4 regions of the Streptomyces sp. NBC_00234 genome follow, and region 4 is predicted to be linked to each of the others. Evidence: riboswitches for the same ligand, from Rfam matches in the RefSeq annotation. Region 4 holds a riboswitch; each other region holds the start of a gene.
What was found. Region 4 has a riboswitch for cyclic di-AMP ahead of OG230_RS26805 (M23 family metallopeptidase). Riboswitches for the same ligand answer to the same signal wherever they lie in the genome.
Positions count from the first base shown of each region.

Region 1: it holds a riboswitch for cyclic di-AMP, as region 4 does, so the genes downstream of both, OG230_RS19090 (M23 family metallopeptidase) here and OG230_RS26805 (M23 family metallopeptidase) in region 4, are expected to answer to the same signal.
Region 2: it holds a riboswitch for cyclic di-AMP, as region 4 does, so the genes downstream of both, OG230_RS14265 (transglycosylase family protein) here and OG230_RS26805 (M23 family metallopeptidase) in region 4, are expected to answer to the same signal.
Region 3: it holds a riboswitch for cyclic di-AMP, as region 4 does, so the genes downstream of both, OG230_RS04615 (C40 family peptidase) here and OG230_RS26805 (M23 family metallopeptidase) in region 4, are expected to answer to the same signal.

Region 1 is NZ_CP108101.1:4,347,458-4,354,865, reverse strand. It holds gene OG230_RS19100 (PrsW family intramembrane metalloprotease) at 1-920, shown strand, start outside; gene OG230_RS19095 (aldo/keto reductase) at 926-1,870, opposite strand; gene OG230_RS19090 (M23 family metallopeptidase) at 2,018-3,061, opposite strand; cyclic di-AMP (ydaO/yuaA leader) riboswitch at 3,073-3,226, opposite strand; gene OG230_RS19085 (PP2C family protein-serine/threonine phosphatase) at 3,510-4,664, opposite strand; tRNA gene OG230_RS19080 (tRNA-Met) at 4,950-5,023, opposite strand; gene OG230_RS19075 (sulfite oxidase) at 5,088-6,224, opposite strand; gene OG230_RS19070 (FAD-binding oxidoreductase) at 6,475-7,408, shown strand, end outside.
Region 2 is NZ_CP108101.1:3,297,320-3,304,727, forward strand. It holds gene OG230_RS14255 (FtsB family cell division protein) at 1-468, opposite strand, end outside; gene eno (phosphopyruvate hydratase) at 591-1,877, opposite strand; gene OG230_RS14265 (transglycosylase family protein) at 2,216-2,920, opposite strand; cyclic di-AMP (ydaO/yuaA leader) riboswitch at 2,924-3,095, opposite strand; gene OG230_RS14270 (transglycosylase family protein) at 3,385-4,326, opposite strand; gene OG230_RS14275 (cytochrome P450 family protein) at 4,432-5,721, opposite strand; gene OG230_RS14280 (tetratricopeptide repeat protein) at 5,718-7,408, opposite strand, start outside.
Region 3 is NZ_CP108101.1:1,109,575-1,116,982, reverse strand. It holds gene bioB (biotin synthase BioB) at 1-1,003, opposite strand, end outside; gene OG230_RS04645 (8-amino-7-oxononanoate synthase) at 1,147-2,307, shown strand; gene OG230_RS04640 (DUF397 domain-containing protein) at 2,300-2,530, opposite strand; gene OG230_RS04635 (helix-turn-helix domain-containing protein) at 2,549-3,415, opposite strand; gene OG230_RS04630 (ATP-binding protein) at 3,617-4,048, shown strand; gene OG230_RS04625 (LysR family transcriptional regulator) at 4,066-4,983, opposite strand; gene OG230_RS04620 (LysE family translocator) at 5,056-5,697, shown strand; gene OG230_RS04615 (C40 family peptidase) at 5,715-6,185, opposite strand; cyclic di-AMP (ydaO/yuaA leader) riboswitch at 6,189-6,353, opposite strand; gene OG230_RS04610 (hypothetical protein) at 6,725-7,033, opposite strand; gene OG230_RS04605 (ATP-dependent Clp protease proteolytic subunit) at 7,041-7,408, opposite strand, start outside.
Region 4 is NZ_CP108101.1:6,084,887-6,092,294, forward strand. It holds gene OG230_RS26790 (DNA gyrase/topoisomerase IV subunit A) at 1-390, opposite strand, end outside; gene OG230_RS26795 (M16 family metallopeptidase) at 640-2,004, shown strand; gene OG230_RS26800 (M16 family metallopeptidase) at 2,031-3,413, shown strand; cyclic di-AMP (ydaO/yuaA leader) riboswitch at 3,634-3,798, shown strand; gene OG230_RS26805 (M23 family metallopeptidase) at 3,812-4,627, shown strand; gene OG230_RS26810 (GntR family transcriptional regulator) at 4,840-5,553, shown strand; gene OG230_RS26815 (HPr family phosphocarrier protein) at 5,714-5,995, opposite strand; gene OG230_RS26820 (bifunctional acetate--CoA ligase family protein/GNAT family N-acetyltransferase) at 6,157-7,408, shown strand, end outside.

The DNA of each region.
Region 1 (7,408 bases), 1.7 Mb from region 4:
ACGGCATCGTGGTCGCCGGTTTCACCGCCACCGGCTTCGCGTTCACCGAGAACATCCTCTATCTGGGCAACGCCTTCGGCGAGGACCAGCAGTTGGGCAGCACGGGCCTCGGCGCGGTGACGGCCGGGACGTTCTTCGTCCGGGTCGTGATGTCGCCGTTCGCCCATCCCCTGTTCACCGTGCTCACCGGCATCGGCTTCGGGATCGCCGCGCTCAGCGCGCGGCGCCACCGGGTCCGCCGGATCGCGGTGCCGCTGCTGGGGCTGGTCCTCGCCATGGGCATGCACGCCCTGTGGAACGGCTCGTCGACCTTCGGCACGTACGGATTCTTCGCCGTGTACGGGGCGTTCATGGTCCCGGCGTTCGCCCTGGTGACCTGGCTGGCGATCTGGTCGCGCCAGAAGGAGCTGCGGACCCTCGCAGCCGAGCTGCCCGCGTACGCGGCGGCGGGCTGGCTCTCGCCCGCCGAACCGGCGGCGCTCTCCTCGATGCGGGCCCGCGGTATGGCCCGGGACGTGGCCCGCCACTGGAACAGCCGTCAGGACCGGGCCGGCGGCAGGGCCGCAGCCCGGTCGGTGGCCGAGTACGAGTCGTTCGCGACCTCGCTGGCCGTGCTGCGACGAAGGGCCCGCCGCGGTGCGGTGGGCCCGGACTTCGCCGTACGGGAGCAGGAGCTGCTGCACCACCTCTGGCAGCGCAGGGACGTGGCGGGACCGGCCCTGACGTACGCGGCGCATGCGACGGGCCGGATCAGGCAGCCCCGTCCGGCGGTACCGTTCCCGGCCCCGCACCAGTGGTACGGCGGCTACAACCCCTACCTCGGCCCGGCCCAGGGCCCGTACCCGAACCCGGCACCGCCGGGCGCCGGGTTCCCGTACCGGCAGCGCCCCTACGACTCACATCGCCGTCGGGCGCACTGACCGCGTCAGGCGGACGCCTCCGTCAGCGCCGTCAGCTCCTGCTCGGACAGCCGGAGTCCGGCGACGGCGACCAGCGCGGGCACCTGCTCGACCGTACGGGCCGACGCGATCGGCGCCACCACGGTCGGACGGGCGGCCAGCCAGGCCAGGGCGACGGTGGCGATCTCGGCGCCGTGCTCCGTCGCGACCTTGTCGAGTGCGGCGAGCACCTTGCGGCCGCGCTCCGTCTCCAAGTGCTGGCCGGCCTTCTCTGCGCGGGCGCTCTCGACCGCGGCCCCTGCCCGGTACTTGCCGGTCAGGAAGCCCGAGGCGAGGGCGAAGTACGGGACGGAGGCGAGACCGGCCTCGGCGGCCGTGTCCTGGAGCGCGCCCTCGTAGGTGTCGCGCGAGACGAGGTTGTAGTGCGGCTGCAGCGCGACGTACCGGGCCAGTCCCTCGCTCTCGGAGAAGTCCAGGGAGGCCCGCAGCCGCTCCGGGCTGATGTTGGAAGCCGCGATCTCGCGCACCTTGCCTTCCTTCACCAGCTGGTCGAGGGCGGTGACGATCTCCTCGACCGGGACGGACTCGTCGTCGAAGTGCGTGTAGTAGAGGTCGATGTGGTCGGTGCCGAGCCGGCGCAGCGATTCCTCGGCCGCGCCCTTGATCGTGGCGGCGGAGAGCCCCTTGTACGAGGGGTGGGCGCCGACCTTCGTGGCGACGACGATGTCGGAGCGGTTGCCGCGCGAGGCGAGCCACTTGCCGACGACGGTCTCCGACTCGCCGCCCTCGTTGCCCGGTGCCCAGGCGGAGTAGGAGTCGGCGGTGTCGATGAAGTTGCCGCCCGCCGCGGCATAGGCATCCAGGACGGCGAAGGACTGTATCTCGTCGGCCGTCCAGCCGAAGACGTTGCCGCCGAGTGCGAGGGGGAAGACCTGGAGGTCGGAGGAGCCGAGCGTGCGCAGAGAGGTCATGAGTGGTGCAACCCCGCCCACGAAGCGCGCTATTCCGGTTCCGGTACGCCGATGCCCGGGAAACGAAAGACCGGCAGCCCTGACGTCGGGGGGTGAGCGTCAGGGCTGCCGGGGTTCGGGTGCGTCCGGTGAACGGGACGCGAGGTATCAGACCGTGAGGCCCTTGCTGCGCAGCCAGCTCATCGGGTCGATGTCCGAGCCGCCCGCGGTGTGGACCTCCAGGTGGAGGTGCGCACCGTACGCGTTGCCGGTCGCGCCGACACGGCCGATGACGTCGCCGGTGTTGACCTGCTGGCCCGCGGAGACGTTCATCGAGGACTGGTGGCTGTACGTGACCTCGGTGCCGTCGTCGAGCTCGATGACGGTGTGGTAGCCGTACGCGGTGTTCCAGCCGGCCGACGTGACGGTCCCGCCGTGCACGGCCTTGATCGGTGCGCCCGCCTGCGCCGCGAAGTCGAGGCCGGTGTGGTAGCCGGAGGACCACATGCTGCCGGCCTGACCGTAGGTCGAGGTGATCGTGTACGAGGAGAGCGGCAGGGCGAAGCTGGCGGCCAGCTTGGCGAGGCGCTCGGCCTCCGCCTTGCGCGCGGCTGCCTCTTCGGCCGCCTTCTTCTCGGCGGCGGCCTTGGCCTCGGCCGCGTCCTGCTGGGCCTTGGCCTCGGCGGCGGCCTTCTCGGCTGCCGCCTTCTCCTCGGCGGCCCTGGCCTCGGCGTCGGCGCTGGCCTGCTGCTGCTCGGCCTGCTGGAGGATCCGGCTGCGCAGTGCCTCGCCGGCGTCCGTCGTGCCCTGCTCGGCCTCGGCGGTGGTGATGCCGGCGGTGGTGAGCGGGGAGGACGACGCGGCCGTGGTGGCGTCGTTCGCGTCGGAGTCGTCGGACATCAGGGAGCCCACGCCGGGGAACGACTTGGCGTCGGGCAGATTGTCCGCGATGGAATCGGGAAGAGAGATGGAGACCGGCGGCTTGCCCTGGGCGGTGGCCATGCCACCCGCACCGACGGCCGCGATGACGCCGACCCCGAGGACGGTGGAGCTACGAGCGAGACCGCGCTGCTTGGCTACGCGGTGCCTGCCGCGAACGGGCCGGATGGACTCCTCGGTGGGATTCCATTCCTCCCAGGTCCTGTCCTGGCCGCCGAGAGTATCGGTGGCGAAGGGTGACGGGGCCTCGGGGGCAGGCTTGTTGGACGCCACGTGGGCGCACTCCTTTCCTTCCTTCTCGCCTACCGGGTTAGCTGACGGGTTCGGAGCAGGAAGGTCTCCTACGGGTCGCTCTGCCTCTCGCGAGACACAGGTGACCCGATTCACCCCATGTAGGTGGTTCCCCGGTTCCCTTGCGGAATTCGGCGCTCGCGCACGGTGCCGCCTCTTGCGACGACTGGGACGACCGCGCTGCGTTATCGAACGTTAATAGACAGACGGGTCCTATTCCAAGCTGTTCCGAGTGATCGTTCGTGACTTTGGCCTGGACTTACCGGGATACAACCGGGTGGAATCGGGCGAGTTGAACACCCTCCACGCACCACTTCGTTTCTGACAGTGCGTCAAATGTTATGCGGAGCGGCACCCTTCGGTTACGGACGGTTGTCCCGTACCGGAGCAGCGGCCACGCGGTCCCGCCGACGACCCGTCAGCCGGTGGCTCATTCCGCTCCCCCGCCACTGCGCCGGCCCACGATCTTCACGGTCCTCCGTCGCTCGGGCTGCCCTTCCGCCGGCCGACCGACCGCCAGCAGCGCCATGTCGTCCGTGGACCGCCCGCCCGTGTGCAGGCGTACGTCGTCGGTGAGCGCCGAGAGCAGTTCCTCCGGGCCGGGGAAGATCCGCCCGCGCAGCCGGGCCGCCGGGTCGTAGAAGGCCCCGGCCGCGTCCCGCGCCTCGGAGAGACCGTCGGTGAACATCAGCAGCGTCGTCCCCGCGGGCAGCCTCCACTCGTCCGCCCGGTCCGGCCACACACCCAGGTCCATCCCGAGCGGCAGCGCGGGCGAGGTCGACGTCAGGACGTCCAGCCGTCCGTCCGCGTGCAGCAGGATCGGCTCGGGGTGCCCCCTGTTGACGATCCGGACGAGTCCGGCGCCGGACGGGATCTCGGCCAACGCCGCGGTGATGAACCCCTCCATGGCGTCGAGTCCGCCGCGCCCCGTGCCCTCCCGGGCCAACGCCCGCTCCAGGCGCTGCGCCACCCCCTCCAGCGAACGCTCCTGCTCGGCGGCCTCCCGGAACGCCCCGATGACCACCGCCACCGCCCCGACCGCTTCGAGACCCTTGCCCCGCACGTCCCCGACCACCAGACGCACCCCGAACGGGGTGTCCGCGACGGCGAAGAGGTCGCCACCGACGAACTCGTCCGCCTGGGCCGCCTCGTAACGCGCCGCCACATGGAGTCCGCCGATGCGGTCAGACGGCGTCGGCAGCACCGCACGCATGGCGGTCTCCGCGATGACCCGCGCCGAGGCCAACTGCTCGTTGCTCCGCCGGACGACGCCGTTGATGAACAGGGCGAGCAGCCCGGCGGTGGACACGGTGACCAGTTCGATGACCGGCTCGACCTGGCTGAGCGTGCGGCTGTACACGTCCAGCAGCCCCATGACGAGGACCGCGGCGACACCCGTCCGGATCGTGCTGGCCCGCGAGAAGAACGGCGCGGCGATCAGAGGAGCCGCCACGAAGAGGGGGACGGGGGTGAAGGTGGGCGGGGTCGTGAGGTCGAAGAGCGCTCCGCCCGCGATCATCAGCGCGGGCAGCATGCGGACGAGCCGACGTGCACGGACTCCCTCGGGAGCTCCGCGCCGCCACATGTCCCGCTTCCCCACCTGTGTTCTCCTGCCCCCGGTCCGCCTACGGTTGCGGACGGTACCGCGCCCCACCCAGGCTGACCGGAGCCGCGCCGTGCGGCGACTCCTCATCGGCCAAAGGGGGGAGCGCACGCGAACCGCGGCCAGGGAGGCCGGTCGCGCACCGTCCGAGAGCGCGGGCGGGATCGACACGCCGCGCCAAGGATCGAGCGGGCCGTCGCGGCCTGCAGGACCCGGAAAACGACTCGGGCCCGGCACGCTGTGCGCGTGCCGGGCCCGGTCCTTCAGTAGCGGGGACAGGATTTGAACCTGCGACCTCTGGGTTATGAGCCCAGCGAGCTACCGAGCTGCTCCACCCCGCGTCGTGAGACCAACTCTACGGCATTCGGGACGGGCTCATGACCACGTTTCCGCCGCGGCCGGCGATCAGCCGGTTTCCGGGGTGCAGAGGACGGAGATCCGCTGGACGTGATTGCTGCCGAATCCGCCGCGGTTCCAGCGCGGGGCGAGGGGCTGGGTGGAGCCGGAGGCGTCAGTGGTACGGACACCGAGCACGTGAGGGCCGGGGGTGGCCGTCCACCGCGCCTGCCAGCCCCGCCATGCCCAGGCGTGCGGCGCGGGCCCCTGGCCCTCCGTGAGTACCGCGTCGTGCCAGGTGCGGCAGTCGTCCGTGCTCACCTCGACTCCTACGACGGGGGCCCGGCCCGACCAGGCACGGCCCTCCAGCAGCACGGTTCCGGGGCGTACGACACGGGTTCGCGACATGAAGTCCGGGAACCCCGGCGGGATCATGAGCGCGCGGGGGGCGATCCGGGTGACCGGTTCGCCGGGTTCCTCGGCCTCCTGCCGGTAGCGATAGGCCTCCGTCTGCTGGAATCCGGTGAACGGGGTGGCCGTGAGCGTGATCTCGCGCAGCCACTTCACGGACGCCATGCCGTACCAGCCGGGCACCACCAGGCGCAGCGGGCAGCCGTGCTGCGGCGGCAGCGGCGCCCCGTTCATGGCGTACGCCACCAGTACCTCCGGGTCGGTCCCCTCGGCCACGTCCAGGGTCAGACTCCGCCGGTAGTCCTGCTCGACGCCGCGCTCGACCCCGTGGTCCGCGCCGGTGAAGACGGCCTCGACGGCCTCCGGCTCCACCCCCGCCTCGGCGAGCAGCAGCCGCAGGGGCACACCGGTCCACTCGGCCGTGCCGACCGCCTCGGCCAGCCACGGCTGGCTCACCGGCCGTGGGACGAGCCCGGCCCGGCCGTTGCCCGCGCACTCCATCGTCACGCGGTGGGTGACGGCCGGGAACGACCGCAGATCCGCCAGGCCCAACGTCAGCGGCTTCCTGACCAGGCCGCCGACCGAGAGCCGCCAGTCCTCGGCCCGGGCCGAGGGGATGTCGTAGTGGACGAGCACGTAGTGCAGACCGGGCGGCGTGACCTCGTACCGCAGGGCCTCCAGCGGGAGACCGTGGTTGCGGGCCGCGAGCGCGAGCTCCTCCGGACTGATTCCCTCGGTCGGTCCGGCGAGGCGGCCAGGGGTGCTGATGCTGTCGAGGTGTCCGTCCCCATCCATGACTTCATGGTGCGCCGATGCCCGGACTTCGGCCTTCCGGCACACGGTGCGTGGCACCCCGCGCACGCTCCGGCGGTCGGATTGCGCGAGGTTCCGACCGGCGGGAGGCTGGAAGGAACAGCCATGCGGTGCCGGTCCGCACTGTGGCTATCGGGGGTGCCGAGGCATCGGCGCGAAGAGCGCTGCCGATCCGACGGCAGGGGGAAACGGCCGGGTGCTTCGCGGTCCGCGCGTCGGCGAGGAGACGGCTATGGACGGCACCACATTCGAGGCGATGAAGGCCGCACTGCGCGGCCCGGTCATCGGCCCCCAGGACCAGGACTACACGGAGGCCCGCACCCTCTACAACGCCATGATCGACAAGCGGCCTGCGGCGGTCGTGCGCTGTATGGACGCGGCCGACGTCATGGCCGCGGTCAACTTCGTCCGTGACAACGGACTCGAACTCGCCGTACGGGGCGGCGGGCACAGCGGTGCCGGTCTGTGCCTCGTGGACGACGGCGTCACGATCGACCTCTCGCCGATGCGCGGGGTACGGGTCGACCCGGTCGCGAGGACGGCCCGCGTCGCCGGTGGCTCGCAGCTCGGCGACCTCGACCACGCCGCGCACGGATTCGGTCTGGCGACACCCGCGGGCATCATGTCGACGACCGGTGTCGGGGGCCTCACCCTCGGCGGCGGACACGGCTACCTCACCCGTAAGTACGGCCTGACGGTGGACAATCTGGCCTCCGCCGACGTGGTCCTGGCGGACGGCAGCTTCGTCACGGCGAGCGAGGACGAGAACGCGGACCTGTTCTGGGCGCTGCGCGGCGGCGGCGGGAACTTCGGCGTCGTCACCTCGTTCGACTTCCGGCTGCATCCGGTGGACACCGTGGGGATGGGAATCACGGTGTGGCCGCTGGACATGATCGGTGAAGTGCTGCGCTGGTACCGCGAGTTCCTGCCCAAGGCACCCGAGGACGTGTACGGCTTCTTCGCGTCGCTGGTGGTCCCGCCCGGCCCGCCGTTCCCCGAGGAGATCCACGGCCAGAAGATGTGCGGGGTCGTGTGGTGCTACACGGGCGACCCGGGCGCGGTGGCCGACACCCTGTCCGTCGTCGACGAGGCGGGCCCGCCCGCCTTCCACTTCACCTCGCCGATGCCCTATCCGGCGCTCCAGACCCTGTTCGACGAACTGATCC
Region 2 (7,408 bases), 2.8 Mb from region 4:
GTCGCGGTCGGCGTTGTCCACGCCGTCCCAGAGGTTCGAGTGCCAGGCACGGTCCGTCGTGCTCGGCTCCCCGCGGCGTTCCTCGGCCGCGTCGGGGTCGATCACGGTGTAACCGGTCTCCCCCGGAAGTACGTAGTGAAGGTGCTCGCGGGCCAGCCGCCGGATGTAGGCGTCGTCCTTGAGCCGCGCCTTCTCGTCGCGCAGCTCCTCGGTCCGCAGCCGTGCCTCCTGCGACAGGCGCTCCTGGTCGGCGATCTCGTCGCGCTGGGAGACGTACTGCCGCATCGGGTACGCGAGCGCGACCACGAGGGAGCAGACGACCAGGGCGAGGAACGCGGCGCGGCCGGTGAGGCGCGAGCGGCGGGCCTGGCGTCGGTTCTGGGACCGGTAGACGCGGGCGGCGGTCTGCTCACCGAGCAGTCGCAGCCTGGTCGCGGTGGAGAACCGGTCGCGGTCCTTCCCGGCCATCTCTCACGCCTCCCCATTACACACGTCCGTCCCCGCACACGGTACGGGACCGAGTGCGGGGACGGACGGAGGCTGGTGACTTCGGCCCGCGGAGGACCGGCGATCAGCCCTGGCTGCGCCGGTCAGTCGGCGAAGCGGAACCGCGGGAACGCCGAGCGGCCCGCGTACACCGCGGCGTCGTCGAGGATCTCCTCGATGCGCAGCAGCTGGTTGTACTTGGCGACGCGGTCCGAGCGGGCCGGGGCGCCGGTCTTGATCTGACCACAGTTCACGGCGACGGCGAGGTCGGCGATGGTGACGTCCTCGGTCTCGCCGGAGCGGTGCGACATCATGCACTTGAAGCCGTTGCGCTGGGCCATCTCGACGGCGTCCAGGGTCTCGGTCAGCGAACCGATCTGGTTGACCTTGACGAGCAGGGCGTTGGCGGAGCCCTCCTCGATACCGCGGGCCAGACGCTCCGGGTTGGTGACGAACAGGTCGTCACCGACGATCTGCACCTTGGAGCCGATCTTCTCGGTGATGACCTTCCAGCCGGCCCAGTCGTCCTCGTACAGCGGGTCCTCGATGGAGACCAGCGGGTACGCGGAGACGAGCTCCTCGTAGTACTCGGTCATCTCGGCGGCCGAGCGGGACTTGCCCTCGAACTCGTACTTGCCGTCCTTGTAGAACTCGGACGCGGCGACGTCGAGCGCGAGGCCGATGTCGCGGCCGGGGACGTAACCGGCCTCCTTGATGGCCTCGACGATGAGGTCCAGGGCGGCGCGGTTGGACTCCAGGTTCGGCGCGAAGCCGCCCTCGTCACCGAGACCGGTGGACAGGCCCTTGGTCTTCAGGACCTTCTTCAGCGTGTGGTAGATCTCCGCACCCCAGCGCAGGGCCTCGGAGAAGGACTCCGCACCGATCGGCGCGATCATGAACTCCTGGATGTCCACGTTGGAGTCGGCGTGCGAGCCGCCGTTCAGGATGTTCATCATCGGAACGGGCAGCAGGTGCGCGTTCGGGCCGCCGAGGTAGCGGAAGAGGGGGAGGTCGGACGCCTCCGACGCGGCGTGGGCCACGGCGAGCGAGACGCCGAGGATCGCGTTGGCGCCGAGCGAGCCCTTGTTCTCGGTGGCGTCCAGGTCGAACATCGCCTGGTCGATGAGGCGCTGCTCGGTGGCGTCGTACCCGACGAGCTCCGGGCCGATCTGCTCGATGACGGCGAGGACGGCCTTCTCGACGCCCTTGCCCATGTAACGGTTGGGGTCGCCGTCGCGAAGCTCAATGGCCTCGAACGCACCGGTGGAGGCGCCGGACGGAACAGCAGCACGTCCCGTGCTGCCGTCGTCGAGGCCAACCTCGACCTCGACCGTGGGGTTGCCCCGGGAGTCGAGGATTTCCCTGGCTACGACGACGTCGATGGACGGCACGAGGCATCTCCTTCTGGGATATGACACTGGTTGTGCAGGGTCACTGTGGCCTTGCGACACGAGCCTAACCGGCCGGACCCCATCGGCCAGCCGGGCGCCCGTCCCCTGGGACGAAAAAGGACCCAAGGGCATGCATTCACGGGCAAACGTCCAGAAATTTACTGGCGAGTAACTACAACACTTGAACGCTCAACGTCGCCGGGCCGCGCCGCGGCGCTCGCGTCCGTGCGGAAAGACCCCGACCCGGCACGCACGGGGGAGAGCGCACCGGGTCGGGGAGCAGAGCGGGAGGGATGCCGCCGGACACCCTCCCAGGGGGGGGAGGAGAATCCCAGGTGTTACTTCGTCAGGTGGAGCTGCTGGCCCGGGAAGATCAGGTCGGCGTCCTTGACGATGTCGTCGTTCAGCTCGAACAGCTTCTCCCAGCCGCCCTTGACGTCGTGCTTCGCGGCGATCTTGCTCAGGGTGTCGCCGGTCTTCACCTTGTACTCGCCGTCACCCTTCTCGACCTTCTCGCCGGTCGGGGTGGTGACGGTCTTCGGCGCCTCGGTCTTCGGGGCGGTGCGCTGCTCGCTGCGCGTGGTCGGCTGCTCGGCCTGACGCTCCGGCTGGGCCTGCTCGTCGCTGCTGCTCTGCGTGGAGCCGGTGTCGACGCCCGGGTCCACACCGTCGTTGGTCAGGTTGCCGGCGCCGGCGCAGGCCCAGGCACCCGGGCCCTGCAGGTCGAGAAGCTTCTCGGCGGTGGCGATCTGCTGCGACTTGGTGGCCAGGTCGGCGCGGGACGCGTACTGCGTACCGCCGGCGGCGGCCCAGCTGGACTGCGAGAACTGCAGACCGCCGTAGTAGCCGTTGCCGGTGTTGATGGACCAGTTGCCACCGGACTCGCACTGGGCGACGGCGTCCCACGTGGAGACGGAGGCGGCAGAGGCGCCGGTCGCACCCATCAGCGGGACGGCGACAGCGGCACCGGCGACACCGGCGAGCGTGGCGACACGGACGGCCTTGGACGGGCGGCGGTGCTTGGCCTTGCTGGAAAACAGCATGGAGCTTCTCCTCACCGACGCCTACGAGGTGAGCTGTCGGGTTCGGGCCAAGTGAGTTGCCCGGTCGCACGTCCTTGCACGCGACTTCACCCCAAGCCGGTCCTGAGCCGTCTTCCGACGACCTGGCCCGGCGCTTACCTGGGTCCCCCGCTCCTGCCTACGGCGCTTTACGCGTCTGTTCCCTTCGACCGACGGCAGGATTCGGCGTGACGGTCGACGGGGCCCGCGGTGCGAGCGGTTCCGACCGTAAACATAGCCAACCCGACATTCAAAGAGGGACATACCGGCCATTCGTGCCTTACTTGCCTCCACGGAATGAACGTTTCCGCAGGTCGGAGGGGACACGGAAGGAGTAGCCGGACGCGACACGCCAGTTGAAGCAAAGAGACCCATGTCTCACTTACGCATAAGTGGACATAGGTCCCTGAACTACCCCCGATTTTGGGGTGTTTTCCCGAATTGGATCAGTTGCGCTTGGAGCTCTCCGCGCTGCCGCGCTGACCCAGATCGAGGCTCTGGCCGGGCAGGATGAGGTCCGGGTCGGAGCCGAGCTCGCTCTTGTTGGCTTCGTAGAGCTCGGTCCAGCCGCCGGGAACCTTCTGTGCGTCAGCAATCGCCCAGAGGTTGTCGCCGGGCCGCACGGTGTAGTCACCTTCGGGGCTCGCCGCACCCGCGTCGCGGGCCTCGCCGTCACCGCGCGAGGCGTGCCGGCCGGAGTCGCGCCCGTTGCCCCTGTCCGTGTCCTGGCTCGCCTCGGGGGCCGGGGTGCCGCGGTGCTTGCCGCCGCCCTCGTCCGTGCCCGCGGGGGTGTCGGACGCCTCGGGGGACGGCGTGGCGGAGGGCGAGGCGGAGTCCTCGGACTCCTCCGTTCCGTCCGTCGTGTCATCCTTGCCGGACTTGCCGGACTTATCGCTGTTGTCCTTCTTGTTCGCTTCGTCCGTCGTGTCGTCCGTCGCGTCGTCCGACGGGAGCAGCGAGTCCGAGGGGTCGGCGGAGGGCACGCCGCCCGGGTCGACGCCCGGCAGGGTGCCGTCCAGCGCGAGCCCGGAGATGACCGCGCAGCTCGGCCACGCCTGCGGACCCTTGTCCTCCAGGACCTTCTCCGCGACGGCGATCTGCTGCGAGCGGCTGGCGAGGTCGGCGCGGGGCGCGTACGCCGAGCCGCCGTACGCGGACCAGGTGTCCTGGGAGAACTGCAGGCCGCCGTAGTAGCCGTTGCCCAGGTCGGCACTCCACATGCCACCGCTCTCGCACTCGGCGACCCGGTCCCAGGTCGAGGCGTCGGCGGCGTGCGCACCGGTCGCACCGAGCAGCGGGATGGCGATGGCCGATCCCGTCACGCCTGCGGCGACGACGATGGCGGGTGCCTGGCGAGGGCGACGGTGTCTGCCGTTCGCGGAGCCCATGGGATTGCCTTCCGTGTGACTGACATGTGACTGCTGTGGTGAACGGTGAACCTAGCGGGACTCGAACGTGTGTCACAAGTCGATGCAGCGGAGATCACGTGAAAGTCACAGAGTTGACGGAGTGTCACCTTGCCCGAGCGGCACCCCGGGTGCGAACTCCACCGGAAGGGTGCGCAGTCCGCGCATGATGAGCCCGCCACGCCACCGCAAATCGGCAGGTTCCACCGCAAGGCGCAGGTCAGGGAGGCGTCTCAGGAGCGTTGCCAGCGCGGTCTGTCCCTCCAGGCGGGCGAGCGGCGCGCCCACGCAGTAGTGGATGCCGTGCCCGTATCCCACGTGCTGATTGTCACTCCGAGCGAGGTCCAGCGTGTCCGGATCGCGGAAGCGCTCGGGGTCGCGGTCGGCCGCGGCGAGGACGACCAGTACGGGGTCCCCGGGGGCGATGTCCTGCCCGCCGAGCGTGACGGGCTCCGTGGCGTACCGCCATGTGGCGAGCTCCACCGGGCCGTCGTAGCGCAGCAGTTCCTCCAGGCCGGTGGCGAGGAGGTCCGTCTCGCCCGCGTCGAGCGAGCGCTGGAGCCGCTCGCGTTCACCGGGGTTGCGCAGCAGCGCGTACGTACCGTTGCCGATGAGGTTGACCGTCGTCTCGAAACCGGCGAAGAGAAGGATGAACGCCATCGCCGCGGCCTCGTTCTCGGTGAGGTGCTCGCCGTGGTCACTGGCCCGGATCAGACCCGAGATCAGGTCGTCGCCCGGATTCTCCCGTTTGCGGTGGATCAGTTCGGCGAGGTAGCCGCGCATCTTCTTCACGGACCTGGCCACCCCGCCGCGCGGGCCGCCGCCGTGCCGGATCATCATGCCCGCCCAGTCGCGGAAGTCGTCCTGGTCCTCCGGCGGGACACCGAGCAGGTCGCAGATCGCGTAGATGGGCAGCGGGAACGCGAAGTCGTGGATGAGGTCGGCCTTCCCCTCCGCCACGAAGTTGTCGATGAGCCGGTCCGTCAGCTCCTGCACGCGCGGTGCGAACTCGGCGACCCGGCGCGGGGTGAACGCCTTGGAGACGAGGCGGCGCAGCCGGGTGTGGTCCGGCGGATCGATGTTCAGCAGATGCGTCATCAGCTCCGCCTTGCGCTCCCCCGGGATGCCCGTCCTGCCCTTGGCGTGCGCCGACCCGGCGTGGTGGGCCGGGTTCTTGGACAGCCGGGTGTCGGCGAGTGCCTGCTTGGCGTCCGCGTACCGGGTCACCAGCCAGGCCTCGACCCCGCTGGGGAGCGTCGTCCGGTGGACGGGGCTGTGCTCGCGCAGCCAGGCGTACGCCGGGTAGGGATCGGTGGCGAACTCCCACGTGAAGAGTTCGGGGGCCGCGGCGGGGCAGTGGGAGGGGCTGTCGTTCACCCCTCGACGTTAGCCGCCGCCTCCCCGCCCTCCGACCGCAGCTCCGCGATGGCCCGCTCGGCGGCGTGGTTTCCCATCTCCAGGGCCTTGCCGAACCACTCCTCCGCCGCCGCCCTGTTGCCCTGTTCCCATTCCAGCCGGCCAAGGGCGAAGGCGCCGGAGTACGCACCCCGCGCGTGGCCTTCCTCGAACCAGCGCCGGGCCTCGTCCCACTCCCCCCGTGCCTTCGCGGAGTAGCCCAGATTGACCGGTGCGCTGATCTCCCCCGCCTCCGCCGCGGCCCGGAAGAGCCGCTCGATCTCCTCGGCCGGCTCGCCCAGGTCCTCCAGGGTCAGCGCCAGATTGTTCGTCGCCCCGGTGTCCCCGTGGGCCATCGCCCTGCGGTACCAGGTCTCCGCCTCGTCCGGCTCCCGCCAGTCGCGGAAGATGTTGCCGATGGTGATGGCGACGTCCTCGTATCCCATGTCCGCGGCTCTGCGGAGCCACTTCATCGCCTCGTGCGGCCTCTCGTCCCCCAGGAGAAGATGCCCCAGCCGGGACGCCGCTTCGGCGTCTCCCCCCTCGGCCGCCTCGGTCAGCCAGAACGCGGCGCGCTCGCTCAGCACGGTGGCGAGAATGCTCTGCGAGGCGATGTCGCCCGCCGTCGCGGCCGTCTCCAGATACGGGACGGCTTCGGTACCGGCGCCCCGCGCGACGAGCAACGCCCCCACCACGCCCGCCGCCTGCTCACTGCCCGCGTCCGCAGCCCTGCGGTACCAGGACTCGGCGCTCTCCGCGTCCCCGGTCTCCAGATCGAGGGAGCCGAGCATCATCAGGACGTCCTGATCGTCGTCCGCCGACGGGCCGAGGGACCGGTGGGCCCTCGCGACGATCTCGGTCCGCTTCCTCTCGTCGCCCCGTACCGCTTCCAGCGCCCACGGCCACAGTTCCAGGGGTACGGGCGGGGCGTCCTGCCCCTGGTCCTCCACGTCGTTGGTCAGCGAGCCGAAGGCGCTCCAGGTGTCCCGGACCGGACCCCGGACCAGCATCCCCGTCACCCCGTGACGCACACCGGCCGCCCAGGCGAGCGCGTCGTCGAAGGACCCCGCCCCGGCCCAGGTCCCGGCTCCGTACAACTCGTGGGCCCTGCGGAGCACTTCGCCGGGTATCGCACCGTCGGCCCCGCACCGGGCGAGGTCGATCGCCGCACGGACCACGTGGTGTCCGCGACGGCGGGCCTTCGTGCGCCCGGCGCGACGCCACTCGTCATGGAGTTCCGGTCCGATGGCGAGGTACTCGGTGACACCCCGCGCCCCGCGCCCCACGGAGGCGCCCCACAGCCGGAGGTCGTCGGCGTACTCCTTGAGCCGCCTCAGCTCCGTCCTGCTCCAGTCACCACTCAGCTCGACCGGTTCCACGCCGCTGAGCACGCGTGCACTCGCGGTCGCGCCGAAGCGGTGGGCGTCGTACGCCTCGTCGTTCATCGTGGCGACGACCACCGTGCGCTGCTGGACGAGCTCCGCCAGCACGGCCGCCGTGAGGCCGTTCTCGCCGAGGTGTCTCTCCAGTTCGTCCAGCCACAGGACGCACGACTCGTCGCCCCGGCCGCGCAGCACGGCGGGCAGGCCGCGCAGATCCGTGCCGGGCGGCGGCGCGTAGATCCTCGTCGTCTCGGAGAGGTGGCCGACCGCCGCCCATGTCGTCCTCG
Region 3 (7,408 bases), 5.0 Mb from region 4:
TGCGGTGCCTGGGCAGTGTCGTCGTGTCCGCGCCCTCCACCTCGAAACCGGCGTCCGCGATCATGTCCAGGTCGGTCTGGCCGGCCTGTCCCTCACTGGTCAGGTAGTCACCCAGGAAGATCGAGTTGACCAGGTTCAGGGCGAGCGGCTGCATCGAGCGCAGGTGGACCTCGCGACCACCCGCGAGCCGCACCTCGACGTCCGGGCAGACGAAGCGGACCATCGCGAGGATGCGCAGGCAGCGCTGCGGGGTGAGGTTCCACTCCTTCGCGAGCGGGGTGCCCTCGAACGGGATGAGGAAGTTCACCGGCACCGAGTCCGGGTCCAGCTCGCGCAGCGAGAAGACGACGTCGACGAGGTCCTCGTCGCTCTCGCCCATACCGGCGATCAGGCCGGAGCAGGCGGACAGCCCGGCGGCCTGCGCCTGCTGCACGGTCTCCACCCGGTCGGCGTAGGTGTGCGTGGTGGTGATCTCCCCGTACGTCCCCTCGGACGTGTTGAGGTTGTGGTTGTACGCGTCGGCACCCGCGGTACGCAGCCGCTCGGCCTGGCCGTCGGAGAGCAGGCCGAGACAGGCGCACACCTCGACGCCCTCGTTCTGGTCCTTGATCGCCTCGATGGTCTGCGACACCCGGTCGACGTCGCGGTCGGTCGGACCACGGCCGCTCGCCACCAGGCATACGCGCTTGGCGCCTCCCGCGACCCCGGCGGCCGCAGCCTTGGACGCCTCGTCCGGCTTCAGCCAGGTGTACTTGAGGATCTCGGCCTTCGAGCCGAGCCGCTGCGAGCAGTACGAGCAGTCCTCGGGGCAGAGCCCGGACTTCAGATTGACCAGATAGTTCAGTTTCACGCGCCGCCCGAACCACTGGCGGCGTACCCGCCCCGCGGCGGCCACCACGTCGAGCAGTTCGTCGTCCGAGGTCGCCAGCACGGCGAGCGCTTCTTCGCGGGTCGGCAGTTCGCGCCGCAGCCCCTTGTCCACCAGCGTGTTCAGCAGGTCCATGGCGATGATCCTGACGTACGGCACCGGTATCGGCCAAGGAGGAACCAGACAGAAGAGGCGGCGAAGGGTGTGGGTATTGCCACACCCTGACCCGCTGCGCCCGCGGCTAGGGTCTGTGAGCTGCCTACAAAAGGGACCACCTCATGTCCTTCGCCCCGTTCGACTGGATCGACTACGAGGCCCGCCGCCGTGCCGCTGCCGGACTCGTCCGCACCGTGCGCCCGCGCCCCGCCGAAACGGAACTGCTGGACCTCGCGAGCAACGACTACCTGGGACTCACCCGGCACCCCGAGGTCACGGCCGCCGCCGCCGACGCGGCACTTCGGTGGGGTGCGGGCGCCACCGGATCGCGGCTCGTCACCGGTTCCACCGACCTGCACGCCGCACTCGAACGCGAACTGGCGGCGTTCTGCGGATTCGAGGCGGCCCTGGTGTTCTCCTCGGGGTACGCGGCCAACCTCGCCGCCCTCACCGCGCTCTCCGGCCACGGCTCACTGATCGTCTCCGACGCGGGCAACCACGCCTCGATCGTCGACGGGTGCAGGCTCTCCCGGGCGGCTACGGCCGTGGTGCCGCACGCGGAGCCCGAGGCCGTACGCAAGGCCCTGCACGCGCACGACGGCCGCGCCCTGGCCGTGACCGACTCGGTCTTCTCGGTGGACGGCGACGCCGCCCCGCTGACCGCGCTCGCCGACGCGTGCCGGGCCGAGGACGCCGCCCTGCTGGTCGACGACGCGCACGGCCTGGGCGTCCTCGGAGAAGGCGGGCGCGGCGCGCTCGCCGCCTCCGGGCTCGCGGGCGGCGAGGGGATCGTCGCCACGCTCACCCTCTCCAAGTCCCTGGGCAGCCAGGGCGGAGCGGTCCTCGGACCGGCCCGGGTCATCGACCACCTGGTCAACACGGCGCGCACCTTCATCTTCGACACCGGACTCGCGCCGGCGGCGGTGGGCGGAGCCCTGGGCGCCCTGAACCTGCTGAAGCGCGAACCGGAGAGGGCCGACCGGGCCCGCGCGGTGGCCACGGCGCTGTACGAACGGCTGACCGCGGCCGGGCTCACGGCGGCCCGCCCCGATGCCGCGGTGGTGTCCGTCCGGGCGCCGTCCGCGGATACGGCGGTGCGCTGGGCGGCCGACTGCCGGGCGGCCGGAATCGCGGTGGGCTGTTTCCGGCCGCCGTCGGTGCCGGACGGGATCTCGCGGCTGAGGCTGACCGCGCGGGCAGATCTGACACCGGAGCAGATCACGGCCGCGGTGGCCACGATCGTGCGGACCGCTCCCGACGGAGCGTCGGTTCCGGTCAGCTGAGCGGGAGGCCGTGCAGCCCGGAGACGAAGGAGGACCAGGCCGTCGCGGAGAAGCGGAGCGGTGGCCGGTCCACGTCCTTCGAGTCCCGTACGGCGAGCCGTTCGCCACCGAGCGGCGCGGCTTCCACGCAGTTGTTCATTCCGGTGCTGCGGCTGCTGCGGCGCCACCGTGGTCCGGGGGGTGAGCCGGGCAGTGACGCGGGCGGGGCGAGGCGGTCGGACATGATGCCCTCCTCGGGCAGTCAGGCGGTCCGGTCGCCGCGGAGGATCGCGGCGATCAGGTCCAACGAACGCTCCGGCGACAGCGCGTGCGCCTGCAGGGTGCGGAAGGCCGAGCTGTACGCCTCAAGGTCTTCTTTCCGCTCCAGATAGAGGCTACTCGTCAAGTGGTCAAGAACGACCACATCCAGATCAGAAATGTTCGGAAAGGAGAAGATGACGAAAGGGCCGGTGAGCCCGACGTAGCCACCGACGCTGAAGGGAAGCAACTGGAGTTCCACGTGCGGTAATTGGGCCACCTGCGACAGATGGCGCAACTGCTCGCTCATGACCCGGGGACCGCCGACCTCGCGCCGCAGCACCGCTTCGTCGAGCACCGCGCTGAGCTTCAGGGGCGGGTCCGCCCGCAGCACTCCCTGCCGGGCCAGGCGCACGTCCACCAGGGAGTCGAGCTGCCCGGCCGGCAGCCCGTCCAGCGAGGCCGTCGTCACCGCCCGCGCGTAGTCGGCGGTCTGCAGCAGCCCGGGCACCACGGAGGTCTCCAAGGTGCGCACGGTCCCGGCCTGGGACTCCAGACTGATGAAGTCGCGGTACTGCGGCGGGATGAGACCGCGGTACGCGTGCCACCACCCCGTACCGCCGCCGCCCGCCGAGCCGGCGAGTGCTTCGAGAAGCGAGCACAGCTGGCGGTCGTCCACGCCGTAGGCGTCCAGCAGCCGGGACACGTCGGCCGGAGTCACACCGCTGGTGCCCGTCTCGATCCGGCTCACCTTCGACTGGTGCCAGCCGAGCAGCTGCGCGGCCTCCCGGCTCGTCAGTCCGGTCGTGTGGCGCAGACTCCTCAGCTCCTCGCCGAGCTTGCGCCGTCGCACCGCGGGGCCGTGCCGCATCGCCGGCCTCCCTCCTCCGCCATCGGCGGCCAGTGTGCCGCCCAAATACAGTCTTCCGTGGCAGAGTTCACCACTTTGGGCGACAGATATATGCATATCTTGGTGGATCGTCGTTACAGAGAGCGGCATCAGTGGCAATCTGGCGCGAAGCACAACCCTGCCGACCTCGGGTCGGCCGGGCCGGGAAGGGACGGGGCCGCCATGGCAGACCATCAAGAAGCATCCGTCACTCTGCCGAGCGATCCGGTCTCGGTCTCCTCGGCGCGCAGATACGTGGCCCGGGTACTCACGGACTGGGGCCTCCCGGACGACACCGAGATCGCCGACAGCATCCGCCTGATCGTCTCCGAGCTGGCCACCAACGCCGTGCAGCACACGCTCGGGCAGTCGCCCACCTTCACCGTGGACCTCCGGCTCGACCGGGACGAGGAGCTGCGGCTGGGAGTGACGGACAGTCACCCCCGCTGGCCCCGGCGCCTTCCCGCGGCCGTCCAGCAGGACAACGGGCGGGGCATGGTCATCATCCGCTGTCTGGCCAAGGAGTGCGGCGGGCGGCTCACCGTGAGTCCCACGGCCGAGGGGGGCAAGACGGTCTGGATCGAGCTTCCCTGGACCGTTCCCGTCCAGAGCTGATCCCGGAGAACGGCCGGTCAGTGGGCCGTGGCCGCGCGGCCGAAGCCACTGCGCAACAGCGCCGTCAGTGTCGCGGCAGCCGCGGTCGCCCGGTCACCGCGGTGCACCACCGAAATGGTCCGCCGGAAGGCGGCGGGGTCGAGCCGTCGTACGGCGAGCGGCGTCGGAGACATCGCGGCGACCATCTCCGGCACCACCGCCGCCCCGAGCCCCGCGCTGACCAGGGCGCACACCAGCCCGTAGCCGGGGGACTCGCACACCACGGCGGGCGTCGCCCCCGCCTCGGCCAGGGCGCTCTCCACGCCGCGCCGGGGCGGATGCGTCGGCGCGCTGCTGATCAGCGGCCGGCCCGCCAGCTCGGTCACCGGAAGCCGTCCCGTGCCCTCCGCGAGGACCTGGCCGACGGCTGTGATCACGACCAGTTCCTCCACCAGCAGCGGTTCGGCGGCGACCCCCGCGGGCAGCGGATCGGCGACGGCCGGCTCGTACGCGTGGGTCAGTGCGAGATCCACCTCGCCCGAGGCCACGGCGGCGACCCCGCTGGGCGGCTCGAAATCGGCCACGGTCAGTTCGACGTCCGGGTGGGCCCGCCGGAACGCGCTCAGCACCGGCGGCAGCAGATGGATGCCTGCCGTCGTGAACGTGGCGACCCGCAGCCGCCCGCCGGACAGCCCGGAGAGCCGTGCCAGCTCGTGACGGGCCTGGTCCATCTCGTCCAGGACCCGCCTGGCCCGCCCCGCCAGCAGCTCACCGGCCGCCGTGAGCCGCGCGCCGCGGTGATGGCGTACCAGCAGCTCGGCACCGGCCTCCCGCTCCAGCTTGGCCAGCTGCTGCGAGAGCGCGGGGGCGGTGTAGCCCAGGCGGGCCGCCGCGCGCGTGATCGAACCGGCCTCGGCGACCGCCACCAGCGCCGCCAGGCGCGTCGGGTCGTACATTAAGCGTTCCTTTTGGCAGACCCAGAAGATTGCAAGTACACGCTAAAGGGTCGGCCGGTCCATGGTGTACCCATGGACGCACAACTGCTGGCCTTCACCGGAGTCGCCGCGGGAATGGTGGCACTGCCGGGAGCCGACTTCACCGTGGTCGTACGCAACGCTCTGGCCTCGCGGCGGGCCGGGGTGGCCACCGCGCTGGGAGTCGCCGGGGGCCTGCTGGTGCACACCGCGCTCGCCGTGGCGGGCCTCGCCGCGGTGCTGGTGACGATGCCCGTGCTCTTCCGCACCGTCCAGCTGCTCGGCGGCGCGTACGTGCTCTACCTCGGGCTGAGCGCGCTGTACGCGATACGGCGGCGTCCGGCGACCGCCGGAACGGCTCAGGACGCGGCACCGGAACAGGCGCCCGAAGCGCTCGGGCGCTCGCTGCGGCAGGGATTCCTGACCAACGCCCTGAATCCCAAGGCGCCCGTCCTCTTCCTCAGTCTGCTGCCCCAGTTCGTACCGGACGGCCAGGCCCCACTGCCGCGAACGCTGCTGCTCGCGGCAGTCGTCGTCCTGCTGGCCCTCGTGTGGTTCCCGGCCGTGGCCCTGCTCGTGGACCGGCTCGGCCGGTGGCTGCGCCGGCCGCGTACCGCCCGGGCGATCGAGGGTGGCAGCGGCGCGGCACTCACCGCGCTGGGGCTCGTGCTGGTGGGTGGGCCCCTGCTGCACTGAGGCGGCAGGGGCTCCGGTCAGCGCACCCGTCCGTACCAGACGCTCTTGGACCAGATCCGTTCCAGGCGCACGACGGACCCGGACTTCGGGGAGTGCCAGATCCGCCCGTGGCCGGCGTAGATGCCCACGTGGTAGACGCTGCGGCCGTAGTGGAAGAAGACTAGGTCGCCGCGCTGCCGCTTCGAGGAGGAGATGTGGCGGGTCTTGTTGTACTGCTGCTGGGCCGTGCGGGGGAGCTTCTTGCCCACCCTTTTGAACGAGTACAGCGTGAGGCCCGAACAGTCGAACCTGCGGGGGCCCGCGGCTCCGTACTTGTAGGGCGAACCCTTCTTCGAGGCGGCGATCTTGAGCGCCTTCGTCGAATGAGTGGCCGCCTCGGCATCGTTCACGATGCCCGGGGCCATCATGGTGGTGCCGAGAGCGAGCGTGAGCACCGAGGCCGTACCGGCCCGGGCGAGAAGTGACGGGACATGAACCTGCGCAGACATGCGCAACCCTTCGTCAGCCGCCTGTGAAGGATGACCTGTCGGGTTCGGGCTGGCGAAGTTGCCCGGCCGCACGCAGCGGCTTCACCCCGAGGGACGGCCGGTCTCCCGGTCGACCCGTTGTGCTCGGGTCCTCCACTCCTGCCGATCCACTCCTGTCGACCAGTCATCCGGACAGCGGCAGGACTCGGCGTCCGCCCGGACCGCCCCGCCGCGGTGGCGGGGGCTTGTCGTCCCAGGGATCTTGACTCACGGACTGCCGGTTTTCCGAGCTGAAACGGTGTTATGTGAGGCTCGTCACCACTGATCCATTCGGGTGGACAGGGTGGATTTGCGTCGGGATCACGAGGCCCCGACCGGCCTCGTACCAGCGGCGGAGCGCCAGATTCCGCCCACAGTGCACACGCTTCGCGCAAGTTGAGCTGTCCCTCGTGAGGGGGACGGCCTACGCCGAACGAGCGAGGAAATTCGGTCCGGGCATCGGGCGTGTCGCCCGTGCGCCCGAAAAGCGCTCCGGAAAAGGGAGTCGGGGAAGCGGCTGATCAACTCGTGCCGACGGGGGGTACGGTGACCCGCTCCGCGCGCCGCTCCCCGTCGAGCACCCGCAACGCCCGCGCCAGGGTGCCCGCGTGGATCTGCGTCTCGCCCCGCTCGTGCATCGAGGTGAGGGCGTCGCGCAGCGCTCCGGCCCGGGAGGCCAGCGCCTGTGCTGCCCTCAGCGCGCTGTAGGTGTCGCTGCCGCGCGCCGGGTTGATCCGGCCCAGTTGGTCGAGCACTTCCAAGTAGCAGTCGATGAACTCCCCCTCGGCGCGGGTCAGTGCGGGGAGTGGCGGGAACTCCGGTGGCAGCATCGGCGGTTCACCTCGCGGTGTGCGGCGGCTGGGACGGACTGCGGTTCTCCATGACGTGGTCCACCACCCCGTACGCCTTGGCGGCTGCGGCGTCCAGGATGGTGTCCCGCTCGATGTCGGCGGTGACTTGCTCGGTGGACCGGCCGGTGTGCCGGACCAGCATTCCCGTGAGCATCTCGCGCACGCGCATCAACTCGCGTGCCTCGATCTCGAGATCGGATGGCTGGCCCTGCACGGCCTCGGGCAGGGCGGGTTGCTGAATGACTACCCGGGCGCCGGGCAGGGCATGTCGGCGGCCCGGTGCGCCGGCCGCGAGCAGGATCGCGGCGGAGGAGCCGGCCTGGCCGAGGCAGAAGGTCTCCACCTCGCAGGTCA
Region 4 (7,408 bases):
GGCGGCCGGCGGGTCGTCGTTGCCGAGCGAGCCGAAGTTGCCGTGTCCGTCGACGAGCGGCAGGCGCATCGAGAACGGCTGCGCCATACGCACCAGCGCGTCGTAGATCGACGCGTCGCCGTGCGGGTGCAGCTTGCCCATGACTTCGCCGACGACACGGGCGCACTTCACGTAGCCGCGGTCGGGGCGCAGCCCCATCTCGTTCATCTGGGACACGATGCGGCGGTGCACCGGCTTCATGCCGTCGCGGGCGTCGGGCAGGGCCCTGGAGTAGATCACCGAGTAGGCGTACTCGAGGAAGGAGCCCTGCATTTCGTCGACGACGTCGATATCGAGGATCCTCTCCTCGAAGTCGTCCGGCGGCGGGGTCTTCGTGCTGCGGCGGGCCATCGCTGCTGCGACTCCTTCACGGATTCTGTTCGGGCAACCTCAGGTTCTGACGCGGACCATTGTGGACCGCCGCACTGACAACGCCGACCTCGACCCGTCCGTAGCGGTCCTGCGGGCCCCGCGGAGGGGTCCGTTTACGGCAGCATCTACGACAACATCCACGGATCGGGAACTTCGCCAGGTGCCGGTGCGCTTGCTTAGAGTGGCAGGTCTGGCAGGAAAACCTGTATCGCGATCGAAGGGACGTACATGCCCATGGGTCACACGGCCACAGCTCAGGCCGGCTCCGGCGGCAGAACAGCGACCGAGCACCGCCTGGCCAACGGCCTGCGTGTGGTGCTCTCCGAGGACCATCTGACCCCGGTCGCCGCGGTCTGTCTCTGGTACGACGTCGGTTCGCGCCACGAGGTCAAGGGGCGTACCGGCCTGGCTCACCTCTTCGAGCACCTGATGTTCCAGGGCTCGGGCCAGGTCAAGGGGAACGGGCACTTCGAGCTCGTACAGGGAGCCGGCGGTTCGCTGAACGGCACGACCAGTTTCGAGCGGACCAACTACTTCGAGGTCATGCCCACGCACCAGCTGGAGCTCGCGCTCTGGCTGGAGGCCGACCGCATGGGCTCGCTCCTCGCCGCGCTCGACGAGGAGTCCATGGAGAACCAGCGCGACGTCGTGAAGAACGAGCGTCGCCAGCGGTACGACAACGTTCCGTACGGCACGGCCTTCGAGAAGCTGACGGCTCTCGCCTACCCGGAGGGCCACCCGTACCACCACACCCCGATCGGCTCGATGGCCGACCTGGACGCCGCGACCCTGGAGGACGCGCGTACGTTCTTCCGTACGTACTACGCGCCCAACAACGCGGTGCTCTCGGTGGTCGGTGACATCGACCCGGAGGAGACCCTCGCCTGGGTCGAGAAGTACTTCGGTTCCATCCCGTCCCACGACGGGAAGCAGCCGCCGCGCGACGGCAGTCTGCCCGGGATCATCGGTGAGCAGCTGCGCGAAGTGGTCCACGCGGAGGTCCCGGCGCGCGCGCTGATGGCCGCCTACCGGCTGCCGCACGACGGCCTGCCGGAGTGCGACGCGGCGGACCTGGCACTGACCGTGCTCGGCGGCGGCGAGTCCTCCCGCCTGCACAACCGGCTGGTCCGCCGCGACCGTACGGCGGTGGCCGCCGGGTTCGGGCTGCTGAGGCTGTCCGGAGCGCCCTCGCTCGGCTGGCTGGACGTCAAGACGTCCGGTGGTGTCGAGGTGCCGCAGATCGAGGCCGCGGTCGACGAGGAGCTGGCCAGGTTCGCCGCCGAGGGCCCCACGCCCGAGGAAATGGAGCGGGCCCAGGCGCAGTTGGAGCGCGAGTGGCTGGACCGGCTCGGCACGGTCGAGGGCCGCGCCGACGAACTGTGCCGGTACGCCGTGCTGTTCGGCGACCCCCAGCTGGCCCTCACGGCCGTGCAGCGGGTGCTGGAGGTCACCCCCGAGCAGGTCCAGGAAGCCGCCAAGGCATGGCTGCGCCCCGACAACCGGGCGGTACTGGTCTACGAACCGCTCGAATCGCCGGACGACGCCGATGCCGACGAGGCCGGCACCGACACGCACGAGGGGGCGGAGCAGTGAGCGACGCCGCTGTGACTGGAGTAGCGATGGAGTACCACCCGCAGCCGACCGCGGGCGTGGCCAGGCCCTGGGCCTTCCCCGCACCCGAGCGGGGCGCCCTGCCCAATGGCCTCACCGTGCTGCGCTGCCACCGCCCCGGCCAGCAGGTCGTCGCGGTGGAGATCTTTCTGGACGCGCCGCTGGACGCGGAGCCCGAGGGCCTCGACGGCGTGGCCACGATCATGGCGCGCGCCCTGTCCGAGGGTACGGACAAGCGGTCCGCCGAGGAGTTCGCCGCCGAGCTGGAGCGCTGCGGCGCGACGCTCGACGCGCACGCCGACCACCCCGGTGTCCGGGTCTCCCTGGAGGTCCCGGTCTCCCGGCTGGCCAAGGCGCTCGGTCTGGTCGCCGAAGCGCTGCGGGCGCCCGCCTTCTCCGAGAGCGAGATCGAGCGGCTCGTGGCCAACCGCCTCGACGAGATCCCGCACGAGCAGGCCAACCCCGCCCGCCGGGCGGCCAAGCAGCTCTCCAAGGAGCTCTTCCCCGCCACGGCACGGATGTCGCGTCCGAGGCAGGGCACCGAGGAGACGGTGGAGCGGATCGACGCGGCGGCCGTGCGCGCCTTCTACGACGCACACCTCCGTCCGTCCACCGCGACGGCGGTCATCGTCGGCGACCTCACGGGGGTCGACGTGGACGCGCTCCTCGCCGACACCGTCGGCGACTGGTCGGGCAACGCGGCGGAGCCCCGCCCGGTCCCGCCCATCACCGCCGACGACCGCGGCCGGGTGGTGATCGTGGACCGTCCCGGCGCGGTGCAGACGCAGCTGCTGATCGGCCGCATCGGCGCCGACCGGCACGACAGCGTCTGGCCGGCGCAGGTCCTCGGCACGTACTGCCTGGGCGGCACCCTCACCTCGCGCCTGGACCGCGTGCTGCGCGAGGAGAAGGGCTACACCTACGGGGTACGCGCCTTCGGTCAGGTGCTGCGTTCCACGGCTCCGGGCTCCTCGTCCGGGCGTACCGGAGCGGCGATGCTCGCCATCAGCGGCTCGGTGGACACGGAGTCCACGGGACCGGCGCTGGAGGACCTGTGGAAGGTCCTGCGGACCCTGGCGGCCGAGGGGCTCACCGACGCCGAGCGCGAGACGGCCGTGCAGAACCTCGTGGGCGTCGCCCCGCTGAAGTTCGAGACGGCGGCGTCCGTGGCGGGCACCCTCGCCGACCAGGTCGAGCAGCACCTTCCGGACGACTACCAGGCCCAGCTGTACGCGCGTCTGGCCGAGACGGGCACCGTCGAGGCGACGGCCGCGGTGGTCAACGCGTTCCCCGTGGACCGGCTGGTCACGGTGCTCGTAGGTGACGCCTCACAGATCGCGGACCCCGTCCGCGCCCTGGACATCGGCGAGGTGTCGGTCGTCAGCGGCTGACGGACGGTCTGTTCACCGCCGTACGCACAAAAGGGCACATAAGGGACTCCGGTGGGCAACTTCCCACCGGAGTCCCTCCTTTTTGTCCGCTTTGAGGGGAAGGCTGCCTGTCTGCCCTGTGGGATGTACTACAAAACGGCCTGTCCGTTTGGTGATTGAAAGTTGTCCCGTTTAGCGTCGGCTCCGCTGTCCGTCACGTGCATGCCGCGTCCGCGGCGCCGGGCAGCCATCGCCGAGTCCCCGTCAGGCGCGAGCCTGGGGAGCCGGGGACCCACGAAGTCCCTGGGGTGAATCGGACGTCTGCGCTCTTCGGGCGCAGAGGCCCGTAGGAGACCTTCCTGCTCCGAACCCGTCAGCTAACCCGGTAGGCGAGAAGGAAGGAAAGGATCAGCCCCTCCATGGCGTTCACCCGTGCCACCGGGAAGCACCGTGCCCCGAGCCGCCTGACGCGCAAGAGCGTCCGGGTCGCCGGCATCGCGGCTCTGGCCACCACCGGCGTCATCGGCGGGATGGCCTCTCCGGCCCTCGCCGCGGACGAGGCCCGTACCGTCAGCGACACCGGCCTCACCCAGGCCGTCGCCATCGACGGAACCCTCGCCGACCAGATAGCCGCCCAGGCGAAGGCCCAGGAGCAGCAGGCCGAGGCCGCCGCCAAGGCAAAGGCCAAGGCGAAGGCGGAAGCCAAGGCGAAGGCGGAGGCCAAGGCCAAGGCGAAGGCCGAGGCGAAGCGCAAGGCCGAGGCCCGCGCCAAGGAGATCCGTGAGGCCGAGGCCCGCGCCGCCCGTGCGGCCGAACGCAAGCGGCTGAACTCGTTCCACCTTCCCGTCGCCGGTTCGTACGTCACCACCGGCTACAAGTCCAGCGGCTCCCTGTGGTCCTCGGGCAGTCACTCGGGTGTGGACTTCCGTGCCGCGTCCGGCTCCTCCGTCGTCGCCGTCGGCGCCGGCACGGTCGTCACGGCCGGCTGGGGCGGCGCGTACGGCAACAACATCGTGCTCCGGATGGCGGACGGCACGTACACCCAGTACGGCCACCTCTCCTCGATCGGCGTCTCCGTCGGCCAGAGCGTCACGTCCGGGCAGCAGATAGGTCTCTCCGGCTCGACCGGCAACTCCACCGGGCCGCACCTGCACTTCGAGGCCCGGACCACTCCGGAGTACGGCTCCGACATGGACCCCGTCGCGTACCTGCGCTCGCACGGTCTGAACGTCTGACCCACGCGTCGCACCACAGCGCTCCCCGAAGGCCCCGGCTCCCCGCCGGGGCCTTCGGCATATCGCCCGGAGCCTGTCCGCCGAAGCCTTCCGTGGCCAAAAGATATCCCTGGATTCCGCCCCGCCGTCGGAAATTCGGGCTCATTGCAATAGAGTCGCGGAACAGGCGTCGATCGGCCGCGTTTCGCGGGGATTAAGGCGGAGGTTCGGACATGCGCATTCCCGCGCATTCGGTATGCACGGCAATCCGTGACGACATCGTCTCCGGTGTCTTCGATCGCGGCAGCCGCCTCACCGAGGAGTTGCTCGCGCGTCGATACGGGGTCTCGCGCGTCCCGGTGCGCGAGGCCCTGCGCACGCTGGAGTCCGAGGGGTTCGTCGTGACGCGCCGGCATGCCGGCGCCTGCGTGGCCGAGCCCACCGAGCGGGAGGCCGCCGATCTCCTGGAGATCCGGATGCTGCTGGAGCCGCTGGGTGCGGCGCGGGCGGCGCAGCGGCGCACCGAGGCGCACCTCAAGGTGCTGCGCGGCCTGGTCAGGCTGGGGCAGGAGCGGGTACGCCGGGGCGAGGGGGAGGACCTGCGCTCGCTGGGCGGGTGGTTCCACGAGACGCTCGCGCAGGCTTCGGGCAGCCCCGGTCTCATCGCGCTGCTCACCCAGCTCCGGCACAAGATCGCCTGGATGTACGCCGTGGAGCAGCCCGCGCGTCCCGCGGAGTCCTGGGCCGAGCACGGCGCGATCGTGGACGCGGTCGCCCGCGGTGACGCGGACCGGGCGAGGGCGCTGGCCGTCCAGCACGCCGAGCGGGCCGCCGCCGCCCACCGGCTGCGCCGTCCGGACGGGCCGGACGGTCAGAAGCGCAGCCCCGCGCCGCCCCGGGTGAGCACTTCGCAACATGCCGTAAACACCGCGGGCGTCCGTCATTAACAATTGCGCCGTATACAAAGAAGGTAATTCAGTAGGGCTTTCTTTGTGCTGCCCGAATTCGAATCCGCTGGGGTCTCGCCGGAAACGAAAAAGTCGCGGCCCCCACTTGGGGGAGCCGCGACTTCGACGCAGAAATAATTCCGGTCCGAATCGGCCGGAATCAGACGGTCTCGGGGAGCTCCTCGAGACCCTCGGCGACCAGCTTGGCCAGGCGGTCCAGGGCGGCTTCGGCGTTGTCCGCCTCGGACGCGAGCACGATCTCCTCGCCGCCGGTGGCGCCCAGGCCGAGCACCGCGAGCATGGAGGCGGCGTTCACCGGGTTGCCGTCGGCCTTGGCGATCGTCACGGGGACGCCGGAGGCCGTGGCGGCACGGACGAAGATGGAAGCGGGGCGGGCGTGCAGGCCCTCGGCCCAACCGACGTTGACGCGGCGCTCAGCCATGGTTCTGCCCTTCACGTATCAATGGTTGTCTAGACCAGTCTCTCATGCAGTGCGCAATGCTGTGCCCGGTCCCGGGCCCGGCCACCCGGCCGGTCGAGCACCCTCAGACTGCCCCGGCCCCGATCCCTCCGCGACCGGTGCGTCGGCCGTAGGCTTTGCCCATGCAGCCCACGCCGGAGCAGAGTCCGCATCACGCGTACCCCGACCACTGGGAAGCGGACGTGGTCCTCCGCGACGGTGGCACCGCGCGCATCAGGCCGATCACCACGGACGATGCCGAGCGGCTGGTCAGCTTCTACGAGCAGGTCTCCGACGAGTCGAAGTACTACCGCTTCTTCGCTCCGTACCCGCGCCTCTCCGCCAAGGACGTGCACCGCTTCACCCATCACGACTACGTCGACCGGGTCGGTCTCGCCGTCACGACCGGAGGCGAGTTCATCGCCACCGTCCGCTACGACCGGATCGACGCCCGGGGCCGCCCCGCCACCGCCCCCGCCGACGAGGCCGAGGTCGCCTTCCTCGTCCAGGACGCCCACCAGGGCCGCGGGGTCGCCTCCGCGCTCCTCGAACACATCGCGGCGGTCGCCAGGGAACGGGGCATCCGCAGATTCGCGGCCGAGGTGCTGCCCGCCAACAACAAGATGATCAAAGTGTTCCGGGACGCCGGCTACACCCAGCAGCGCAGCTTCGAGGACGGCTCCGTCCACCTCACGCTCGACCTCGAACCCACCGCCGAATCCCTCGCCGTGCAGCGCGGCCGTGAACAGCGCGCCGAGTCGCGGTCCGTGCAGCGGCTCCTCGCCCCCGGTTCCGTCGCCGTCGTCGGCACCGGCCGCACCCCCGGCGGGGTCGGCCGCACCGTGCTCCGCAACCTCCTGGCCTCCGGTTACACCGGACGTACGTACGCCGTGAACCGGGCCTTCGACGCCGGTCAGGCCGAGATCGACGGTGTCCCCGCGCACCGTTCGGTCGGCGAGATCGACGAGCGGGTCGACCTCGCGGTCATCGCCGTGCCCGCCGACCGGGTGCCCGAGGCCGTCGCGGACTGCGGTGAGCACGGCGTCCAGGGACTCGTCGTCCTCTCCGCCGGATACGCCGAGCGGGGCGCCGAAGGGCGGGAGCGCCAGCGCGAACTCGTCCGCCAGGCACGCTCGTACGGCATGCGGATCATCGGCCCGAACGCCTTCGGCATCATCAACACCTCCGAAGCCGTCCGGCTCAACGCCTCACTCGCCCCCGAGTCGCCCGCCCCCGGCCGCATCGGGCTCTTCACCCAGTCGGGCGCGATCGGGATCGCGCTGCTCTCCGGACTCCACCGGCGCGGCGCCGGGCTGTCCACGTTCATCTCGGCGGGCAACCGGGCCGATATCTCCGGCAACGACTTCCTCCAGTACTGGTACGAGGACCAGGACA